Regions from separate parts of the Bacteroides sp. Ga6A2 genome, predicted to be linked through region 2. Evidence: riboswitches for the same ligand, from Rfam matches in the RefSeq annotation. Region 2 holds a riboswitch; the other holds the start of a gene.
What was found. A riboswitch is a leader RNA that binds a small molecule or an ion and turns the genes downstream of it on or off. The one in region 2 is predicted to bind thiamine pyrophosphate.
Positions count from the first base shown of each region.

Region 1: another riboswitch for thiamine pyrophosphate. It lies ahead of thiS (sulfur carrier protein ThiS); the one in region 2 lies ahead of T538_RS0102445 (thiamine phosphate synthase).

Region 1 covers NZ_JNKX01000026.1:35,730-40,500, forward strand. The annotation lists gene T538_RS0107700 (hypothetical protein) at 1-358, shown strand, start outside; gene thiH (2-iminoacetate synthase ThiH) at 688-1,815, opposite strand; gene T538_RS0107710 (thiazole synthase) at 1,829-2,608, opposite strand; gene thiS (sulfur carrier protein ThiS) at 2,636-2,833, opposite strand; TPP riboswitch at 2,883-2,984, opposite strand; gene T538_RS0107720 (1-acyl-sn-glycerol-3-phosphate acyltransferase) at 3,105-4,253, opposite strand; gene T538_RS0107725 (D-alanine--D-alanine ligase) at 4,276-4,771, opposite strand, start outside.
Region 2 covers NZ_JNKX01000011.1:19,556-24,326, reverse strand. The annotation lists gene T538_RS0102455 (thiamine phosphate synthase) at 1-406, opposite strand, end outside; gene thiC (phosphomethylpyrimidine synthase ThiC) at 474-2,201, opposite strand; gene T538_RS0102445 (thiamine phosphate synthase) at 2,227-2,877, opposite strand; TPP riboswitch at 2,915-3,006, opposite strand; gene T538_RS0102435 (ATP-dependent helicase) at 3,212-4,771, shown strand, end outside.

The DNA.
Region 1 (4,771 bases), on a different contig from region 2:
TAACAAGGTGACTATTCCAAAATGTAGCAGATATATTTTCAGCATTCATCCAACTGTATTGCCAAAAGTTCATTGCGGAGGAACAACGATAGAACGTAAAAGTTATTCTTCTATATTTTTCTATTATTCAGAACTGAGTATTGACAAGGAAACAAATAGAATCGACATCTTTCTACCCGAAATCAACGATATCTTCTTTTCGCGATGTAAGGTAAAATGTCCGTATCTCTATGTAAAAGGCAAGAACCTCAATTGGGATGGAAAAGTCTTTAAAAAGGAAAAACATAATATTTTTCAGCGGTGGAAACTACAAATTCCAAAGTCACACCCAAGCCGAAATCTTACGCCCATTCAATAGCAAGTTAACAGAGTTAGGACAACAAGTTTGTCTTAACTTGGTGACGAAGTCAGTCACAAAATAATCATCAAAATTCCACATTTTGATAAATTCGAAAAAAATAGACTCGCAACTGCACATAAGGCGGTTGCGAGTCTTGCTATTGTATAAAAGTTGATTGTGTTGTTGCGGTTGTAAAAAGTCGTAGAAACTCGAAAATCTAAATTCTTTAAAAAGAACTGTTAATTCTGAATTTTTCAATTTTCAACTCTCAAAAGAAAAATTGTCAACTGTCAATTGTCCATTGTCAATTAAAATTTTCAACTTTCAATTCTCAATTTTCAAGTTTCTTACGAAGCCTTATGGTCGAAACTTGCGTCCCAGTCCTTCCATACAGGCTCGCGGCCTACAGCCTTCAGCGAGGCGATGATGTCGCCAACCTTGCGGTTATCGCTCACCGTAAACTGTTCCAAAGCCTGCGGATAAGTATGATATCCGCCCGGATTTACGCGACTCTCGGCACTCATAGTGGTAACGCCAAGCATAGCCATGTTGTTGCGGATGAAGGCAGGCTCGCGTGTTGAGTAGCTGATGTCTACATCGTGGTCGAAGATTCGCATCGCAAAAGTAGCCTGAGCAAGTTGCTTGTCCGTCATGTAGCAGTTAGGGTGGAAGCCCTCGTTCTGTGCCGGGCGCATACGCGGAAAGTTAACCGAGTATTTAGTGCGCCAATATTTCTTCTGAAGATAGCGCAGATGGTAAGCCATCATCGTTATGTCCGTGCGCCATTCCTTCTCCAGTCCAATCAGCACGCCCATGCCTATGGAGTGCACTCCAGCCTGTCCCATGCGGTCGAAACCATTTACGCGCCACTCAAACTTGCTCTTCATGCCGCGCGGATGATAAATGTTGTAGTTTGCCTTGTGATATGTTTCCTGAAAGCATATAACGCCGTTCAGACCATGCTCGCGCAACTCGGCATATTCTTCGGCAGCGAGAGGCATAACCTCAATCTTTAGGTTCGAGAAATATTTCTTTGCAATGTCGAGAGCCTTTGCCAGATAGGGCACTCCTGCCTTTGCCGGATTCTCGCCCGTGACAAGCAGAATGTTCTCGAAAGGTGCAATCTCCTTTATCGCCTTGTACTCGTTCTCAATTTGCTCTGGCGTCAGGATTACGCGCGGCATTGGGTTGCTGACGTGAAATCCGCAGTAGACGCAAGAGTTTGAGCACGAGTTGGTTATGTAGAGCGGAATGAACATCGACATAGTGTTGCCGAATCTTTCCTCGGTATATTTCTTGCTCAGCTGAGCCATCTGTTCAAGATAAGGCTCGGCGGCGGGAGAGAGCATGGCCATGAAGTCCTCAACGTCGCAATGGCTCTTTGTCAGCGCGCGTCGCACGTCGGCATCGGTCTTCGACATGATTTTCCGGGTTGTCTCGTCCCAGTCAATCTTTTCCAATTCGTCTGAAAACATCTTTATCTTTCTGTTAGTCGTTAAGGAAGGCGGTTAGCGGCGATGATGCCGATGCCACCAAGTTGCCCGATGTTACTGCGCCCAGTCCGCTCTCATAAGCCATTCTGCCAGCCTCTACAGCCAGTTTGAAAGCCTTTGCCATCTCAACAGGATTGCCTGCAACCGATATTGCCGTGTTTACGAGGCATGCTGATGCGCCCATCTCCATTGCCTCGGCTGCGTGACTTGGTGCGCCGATGCCTGCATCTACAACCACTGGAACGCCAGCCTGTTCGATGATGATGCGGATAAACTCCTTTGTTTCAAGACCCTTGTTTGTGCCGATAGGGGCAGCCAATGGCATTACGGTTGCTGCGCCAGCCTCTTCGAGCTGACGGCACAGAACGGGGTCTGCCTGACAGTATGGAAGAACCACGAAGCCCAGTTTTACAAGCTTCTCGGTAGCCTTCAGAGTCTCTACAGAGTCGGGCAGAAGGTATCGAGGGTCGGGATGAATCTCGAGTTTCAGCCAGTTAGTGCCGAAAGCCTCGCGCGCCATCTGTGCGGCGAATACCGCTTCGTCGGCATCTCTCACGCCCGATGTGTTAGGCAAAAGTTGTATGTTTGGGTGGGCAATGTGCTTAAGCATATCGTCTTCTTTGTCGTCAAGCTCAATGCGTTTCATGGCAAGTGTAACCATCTCTGTGCCAGAAGCCTTGATAGCCTCTTCCATCACTTGGTTTGAGCTGAACTTTCCAGAGCCAAGAAACAGGCGCGAGCCAAATTCCTTGCCAGCAATTACTAATTTCTCCATTTATATAAGTTTAAGTTTTTCAGAATATTATCCGCCGCAAGCGGCTTTTATTATCACCACGTTGGCATTCTCGGCAAGCGGTGTGGCACTCCATTCCGAGCGCGGAATCATCTCGTTGTTTACGGCTACTGCCACGCCCTTTTCGGGCAGTTGGAGCTGTGCGGCAAGGTCGCTCACGCTTGTGCCGTCGAACTCAGTTTCCTTATTGTTTACGGTTATTTTCATGCACAATGAATTTTGTTTCGTTCTAAATTCTGTAGAAACAAAGTGTGCGGTGAGGCTTTGAAACATGTCCTTTCGCCGGTATTAGCCGGATCAAGTATTTAGGGTATAATCTCAGCCTTGAAAGACGTTCAGGGCACCCCTCTGTTCTACTGAGGTGCAAAATAAACTATTATTTTTGTTATTTCCTAAAAAAACGTTGATTATTTTGCAATAAAAAAGCGGAGTAATCGAACATTTAGATTACTCCGCCATATAGGTTGCTGATATTATGCTACAAAGCCTTTGCCTTGTTTATTGCAGGGTTGGCATACATTGTAAGTATGCGCTCGCGCAAGAATGCCTCGTCTTTGTTCGGGAGGTCGATTTTTGCAATCTGTCCTGCCAGATATTTCTCGAAGAAAGCCTTGTCCTCGGCTGTGTACTTGTCTGATGAGTCCGAGCCTGTAAGCTCGTCCATCGCGATGTAGTTGCAAGGATAGAGCATGTAGTTCGAGTGTATACCCTTGTCGATGTGCTTTGCAATCATGCCGAAAATCTCGGTCTTAGGAGTGCTGCGGTCAATAGTGTCGAGCCACTCGTTAATGCAAGGCGCGGTGTGATAGTGGATATGTCCCTTGAATCCGTAGATGCCGATGCTCATGTTGTCGAGGTCGTCCTGTTGGCTCTTCTTAAAGTCAGGGTTGTCGCGCTTCTGCTGGAACTCCTTGGCTTTCAGATAGTCGCATGGGTCGAACTCGTACGAGATGCTCAGCGGAACGATGTTCATGTCCTTCAAACGGTCTATGATGTCGCCCTCGCCGCCCATTGCAAGCATCTTCAGGATGCTGTCCTGAGTAAGGTCGTTGCTGTCCTTGGCTCTGCCTTCGCGCTGCGCCATCCAGATGTTCTCGTTCTTATGGTTGATGGCAAAGTGCATGTATCGGCTCATCGTAGCCGATGCCTGAAGCATCTGGCGCATGGTTAGTGCGCGCTGTACAATGAAGCTCTTGTTTATGCGTACAATCTTCTTTATCCAAGGGCGGATAAGGAGGTTGTCGCCGATGGCAATCTCTACCGTTGTGTCGAAGCCATTGTCTACAAGAAGAACCGACAGAAGTGCCGAGTCGAGCACGATGTCGCGGTGGTTAGAGATGAAGGTATGATGCTTGTCGCGGTGGGTAAGACTGTCGGCATTCATCTCCATGCCTTTGCCGCACTTTGCTACGAGACTCTTCAGGAGAGGGTAGACGAGTGCTTTCTGAAATTCGAGGTTGGTCTTGCACTGCAGAAGCTGCTTTGCAAGCATCTCGAACGGAACGTCGGGCATCACCTTTGCCATCACAGCCTTGAATTCCTCGTCGGCTATCAGTTCCTGATACACGGCTGGCAACTCCTCGGGAGTGTAAGGCCGTATGTCGTTGAATTCTTCAGGAATAGTCATGATTAAAGTTGTTAGTCGGTTGTTAGAACTGGTTTTCTATCACGTCGCTCAGCACGTCGCCCATGTTCAGACCGGCAGCCTTTACCTGCTGCGGAATGAAGCTTGTGGCAGTCATGCCTGGTGTTGTGTTAATCTCCATCAGCATAGGCTTGTCGTTGCCCTCGGCATCTTTTGTAATGATGAAGTCTATGCGGATTATGCCGTTGGCGTGCAGAATGTCGTAGATTTCAGAAACCATCTGGCGCACCTTGGCTGTTGTCTCGTCCGACAGGCGGGCAGGCGTAATCTCCTGAACCTGACCGTTGTACTTGGCATCATAGTCGAAGAACTCGTTCTCCGAAACTACCTCGGTGGCTGGCAGAACAACGTTGCCCTTCTTTGTCTTGAAGCAGCCAACAGAAATCTCCGTTCCCTTCATCTCTGCCTCAATCATCACTTCGTCGCTCTCGTTCATTGCCTTGGCGATGGCTGCCTGAAGCTCTTCGGTCTTCTTTACCTTGCTAACGCCGAAGCTTGAG
Region 2 (4,771 bases):
CCTTCAGTTCGTCGAAGGTGTAGGCAGATTCGTATCCCTCTTTTGAGATGCTGTTGAATATCGGACTCAGAAAGCAGTAGTTGCACTTGCGTCGCTCGTTTTTCAACTCTTCGAGCGAGTGGCACGAGCGGCTTACGTGTCCGTTGTATCCTGCCGGAATCTGCGGGTTGCGACTGTTAAGGTGAATGCCGAGAAGACCGTACTCATCCTTCAAGTAGAAGTTATCGTGAACAACAATCTGCTTGTAGTATTGTTTGGGAATGAGCGAAAGTAGACGTTCCGAGTATATAGGGGCTGTGTTTGGCTTCCTTAGGTGAAGAATGTCTAAGCCTTCTTCAAACAAGGCGGTCAAAATTTTATCCTCCTCAACAAAAAAATCGGGAGTTGTCATTAAAATAAGCTTCATCTTCTTTCGGCTATTTATAACTTGACTGCAAAGGTATAAAAAAAAATGCACCGAGGTGCATTTTTCGTTATTTTTCTCCCAATTTTGCCTCTTCTTCGGAGTCGTACTCGCAGTCGCGTAGTTTCTGGCTTATACGCATTGCGCAGAAGTTCGGTCCGCACATTGTGCAGTACTTGCCGTTGAAGTGGTTTCCAGCCTTGTAGTATTCGAGAGCCCTGTCGGGATCGAGCGCAAGGTTGAACTGGTCTTTCCATCTGAACTCGTATCGCGCCTTGCTCAGGGCATTGTCGCGCACGGTTGCGCCCGGATGTCCCTTTGCCATATCGGCTGCGTGAGCTGCAATCTTATATGTAACAACTCCCACGCGCACGTCTTCCTTGTTAGGCAGACCGAGATGCTCTTTCGGCGTAACGTAGCATAGCATTGCCGTGCCGTACCATCCAATCTGAGCCGCTCCGATGGCACTTGTTATGTGGTCGTAGCCCGGTGCGATGTCGGTAACGAGAGGGCCGAGCGTGTAGAACGGTGCTTCGTGACACTTCTCCAACTGGCGGTCCATGTTCTCGCGAATCTTGTGCATTGGAACATGTCCTGGGCCTTCGATAAATGCCTGAACGTTCTTTGCCCAAGCGCGTTCAACAAGCTCGCCCATAGTGTCGAGTTCGGCAAACTGAGCGGCATCGTTGGCATCGAATGTTGCTCCCGGGCGCAGTCCGTCGCCGAGCGAGAGGGCTACGTCGTACTGAGCCACGATGTCGCAGATGTCGTCGAAATGTTCATAAAGGAATGATTCCTTCTTGTGATATCTGCACCATTCTGAGATGATTGAGCCGCCGCGGCTTACCATTCCGCACAGACGGTCGTTGGCATAGTGTATATTTTTAAGTCTGATTCCGCAATGAATTGTGAAGTAGTCAACGCCCTGTTCGCATTGCTCGATAAGTGTGTCGCGGAACAACTCCCAAGTCAGTTTCTCGGCATGGCCGTTAACCTTCTCCATAGCCTGATACATTGGTACGGTTCCCACTGGAACTGGACAGTTGCGTACAATCCACTCGCGTGTTTCGTGAATGTTGTCGCCGGTAGAAAGATCCATCAGCGTGTCGCCGCCCCACTTGCAACTCCAAACGGCTTTTTCAACCTCCTCGTCTATGCTCGATGTGGTGGCAGAGTTACCGATGTTAGTGTTAATCTTAACAAGAAAGTTTCGGCCGATAATCATCGGCTCTGCCTCGGGGTGGTTGATGTTGGCTGGGATAACAGCGCGACCTCTTGCCACCTCGTCGCGAACAAATTCGGGGGTGATGTGCGACTTGATTCCAAGTTGTTCGCAGTTCATGTTTTCGCGGATGGCTACATATTCCATCTCGGGAGTGATGATGCCTTGTTTGGCGTAGTACATCTGTGTGATGTTCTTGCCTTTCTCGGCGCGATATGGTAGGGCGATGTGTTCAAAACGCAGGTGGTCGAGACTCTTGTCTGCCTGACGCATACGGCCATATTCTGATGTCAGTTCGGAAAGACGCTCAACGCCACCGCGCTTCAGAATCCACTCTTCGCGCAAACGGGGAAGTCCTTTCTTTAAGTCGACTTCTACATTTGGGTCGCTAAAAACTCCACTTGTATCGTAAACATAAACTGGGTCGTTCTCGGTTATAACCTTCTTGCCATCGATAACCTTAACGGTTGGCGTAAGGTTGATTTTTCGCATACCAACTTTTATCTCAGGATAGATTTTTCCTTGAAGGTACACTTTTTCTGATGCTGGATATGAAATTTTTGTCTTGCTATCCATGTTTTTAGTTGAAATATTTTGTTTTTTATTGTTTTTCTTTTGCGTCCGAAATAAGCTGCAGAAGATTTGCTGTCATGCTTGCCGGATTCTCAGCGTTGAGGATTGTTCCGCTAAGGGCGATGCCGCATACGCCTGTTTCCATTATGCTCGGCACGTCGTCTGACGTAATTCCGCCAATGGCAACGAGCGGTATGTCGATGCCTCTTTCCTTCATCGCACCGATGATACTTCTGTAGCCGTCGAGCCCGAGGGTAGGCGAGAGGTTCTTCTTCGTTGTGGTAAACCTGAACGGACCGCAGCCTATGTAGTTTGCGCCGTTGCGGTAGTGCATTTCAACATCGTCTATGGTGTTAGCCGTTCCGCCTATAATGAAGTCGTTGCCCAGAATCTGGCGCGCCTCGTTTACGGGCATATCATTCTTGCCAACGTGAACGCCGTCGGCTTCAATCTCCTTTACAAGTTCAACGTGGTCGTCTATGATGAAGGTTGCTCCAACTTTTCGGCAAGCAGGCATAATCTGCAAGGCTGCGGCCCGTACTTCATCAACCGATGCGTCCTTCATGCGAAGCTGAATCCAGCGGCAACCACCTTCGAGAGCCAACAAAGCCGATTCGACGTAATCCGTAGAGTCGTTGAAATGTGTTATAAACTGTAGTTGAAAATTCTTCAGATTCATCTTACCTTAATTTATATATAGACAAGGGCGGATGAATGTGAACTGTAGAAACAATCCCTACGCCGGCATTGACCGGATCAGGTTATAAGGGTATAATCTCAGCCTTTTCAGGCACCCCTTTGTCATATACGGCTGCAAAAGTAATTAAAAAAAGTAAAAGTCGGACGTTTTCGGCGGCTAATTTTGTCTGATGCTTGAACTTATTGTTCTTTTTTCCGAAAAATCTCAGCCTTGGCAAAACTTCATTCGTGCGCCGCCAGATTGTTTTTGCTGAAAAAATCGGAGAAATTGCCGTATTTTTGTATTTTTGCACTACTATATAATAATGATGTAAATGAAAGAAAACTTTCTTGATGAACTTAATCAGAGTCAGCGCGAGGCTGTGCTGTATAACGAAGGTCCATCGTTAGTGATTGCTGGCGCAGGCTCTGGAAAGACCAGAGTGCTGACGTTCAAGATTGCATATCTGATGAATCTTGGACTCGACCCTTCACGGATTCTTGCGCTTACGTTTACCAACAAGGCGGCGCGCGAGATGAAGGAACGTATTGCACAAGAAGTTGGTTTCAATCGCTCTAAATATCTGTGGATGGGAACGTTCCATTCAATTTTTTCGAGAATTCTGCGTGTTGAGGCTGATAAAATAGGCTTTACTCGCGATTTTACGATATACGATGCCAGCGATTCGAAGAGTCTGATAAAGTCCATCATCAAAGAAATGGGGCTTGACGATAAGACATACAAGCCTTCGGCTATCGCAGGAATAATATCGAGTGCAAAGAACCATCTTGTAACTCCCGGTGCGTATCGCAGCGACAGGGCAACCGTCGAGGGTGACGAGCGCGCAAGGATTCCGAAGGCAGGATTGCTGTATCAGACTTACGTCGACCGCTGCCGAAAGGCGAATGCGATGGATTTCGACGATTTACTGGTCTACACATATTTTCTTTTCTCGAAGAACGAAGAGGTGCGCCGACAGTATGCCGAGCGATTCGAGTACGTTATGGTCGATGAGTATCAGGATACGAACGTGGCCCAGCACAAGATTGTATGGGAGTTGACGAAGGACAAGCAGCGCGTGTGCGTGGTTGGCGACGATGCCCAGAGCATCTACTCGTTCCGCGGAGCAAACATCGAGAACATCCTCGGCTTTACAAAGCAATATAATTGCGCCAAGGTCTTCAAATTGGAGCAGAATTATCGTTCAACCCAGACCATCGTTAATGCTGCGAACAGCGTTATTGCAAAGAATAGTAATCAGATAGACAAAAATGTCTTTTCTGAAAACAAAATAGGCGAGCCAATCGAGGTTTACAATACTTATTCCGACCGCGAAGAAGGCATAACCATCGTTAAGAGGCTTCGCGAATATTACAATTCGGGCGAGCGCAGTTACAAACGCTTTGCCATTCTTTATCGCACCAACGCGCAGAGCCGAATCTTTGAGGACGAACTGATGCGCAACAACATTCCTTACCGAATCTACGGCGGATTGTCGTTCTACCAGCGAAAGGAGATAAAGGATGTCATCGCATATCTGCGAATGGCAATAAATCCAAACGACGAGGAGGCTCTGAAGCGAATAATCAACTATCCGGCGCGCGGAATTGGCGAAACAACAATAAAGAAGGTTTCGGCGTGCGCCGTTTCTAACGAGGTTTCGATGTGGAATGTCCTTTCTGAACCTGTTAAATTCGGACTCGACGTAAACAAGGGAACTCTCACGAAATTGCAGAATTTTCAGGATTTGATATTCGGCTTTCAGGAGGCTGCCAAGCAGATGAACGCTTCGGAAATAGGTTTGAAGATAATTTCAGAAAGCGGAATTCTGAAGGATTTGTATGCCGAAAAGAATAGCGAAAGTCAGGACAGACTCGAAAACATCGAGGAGTTG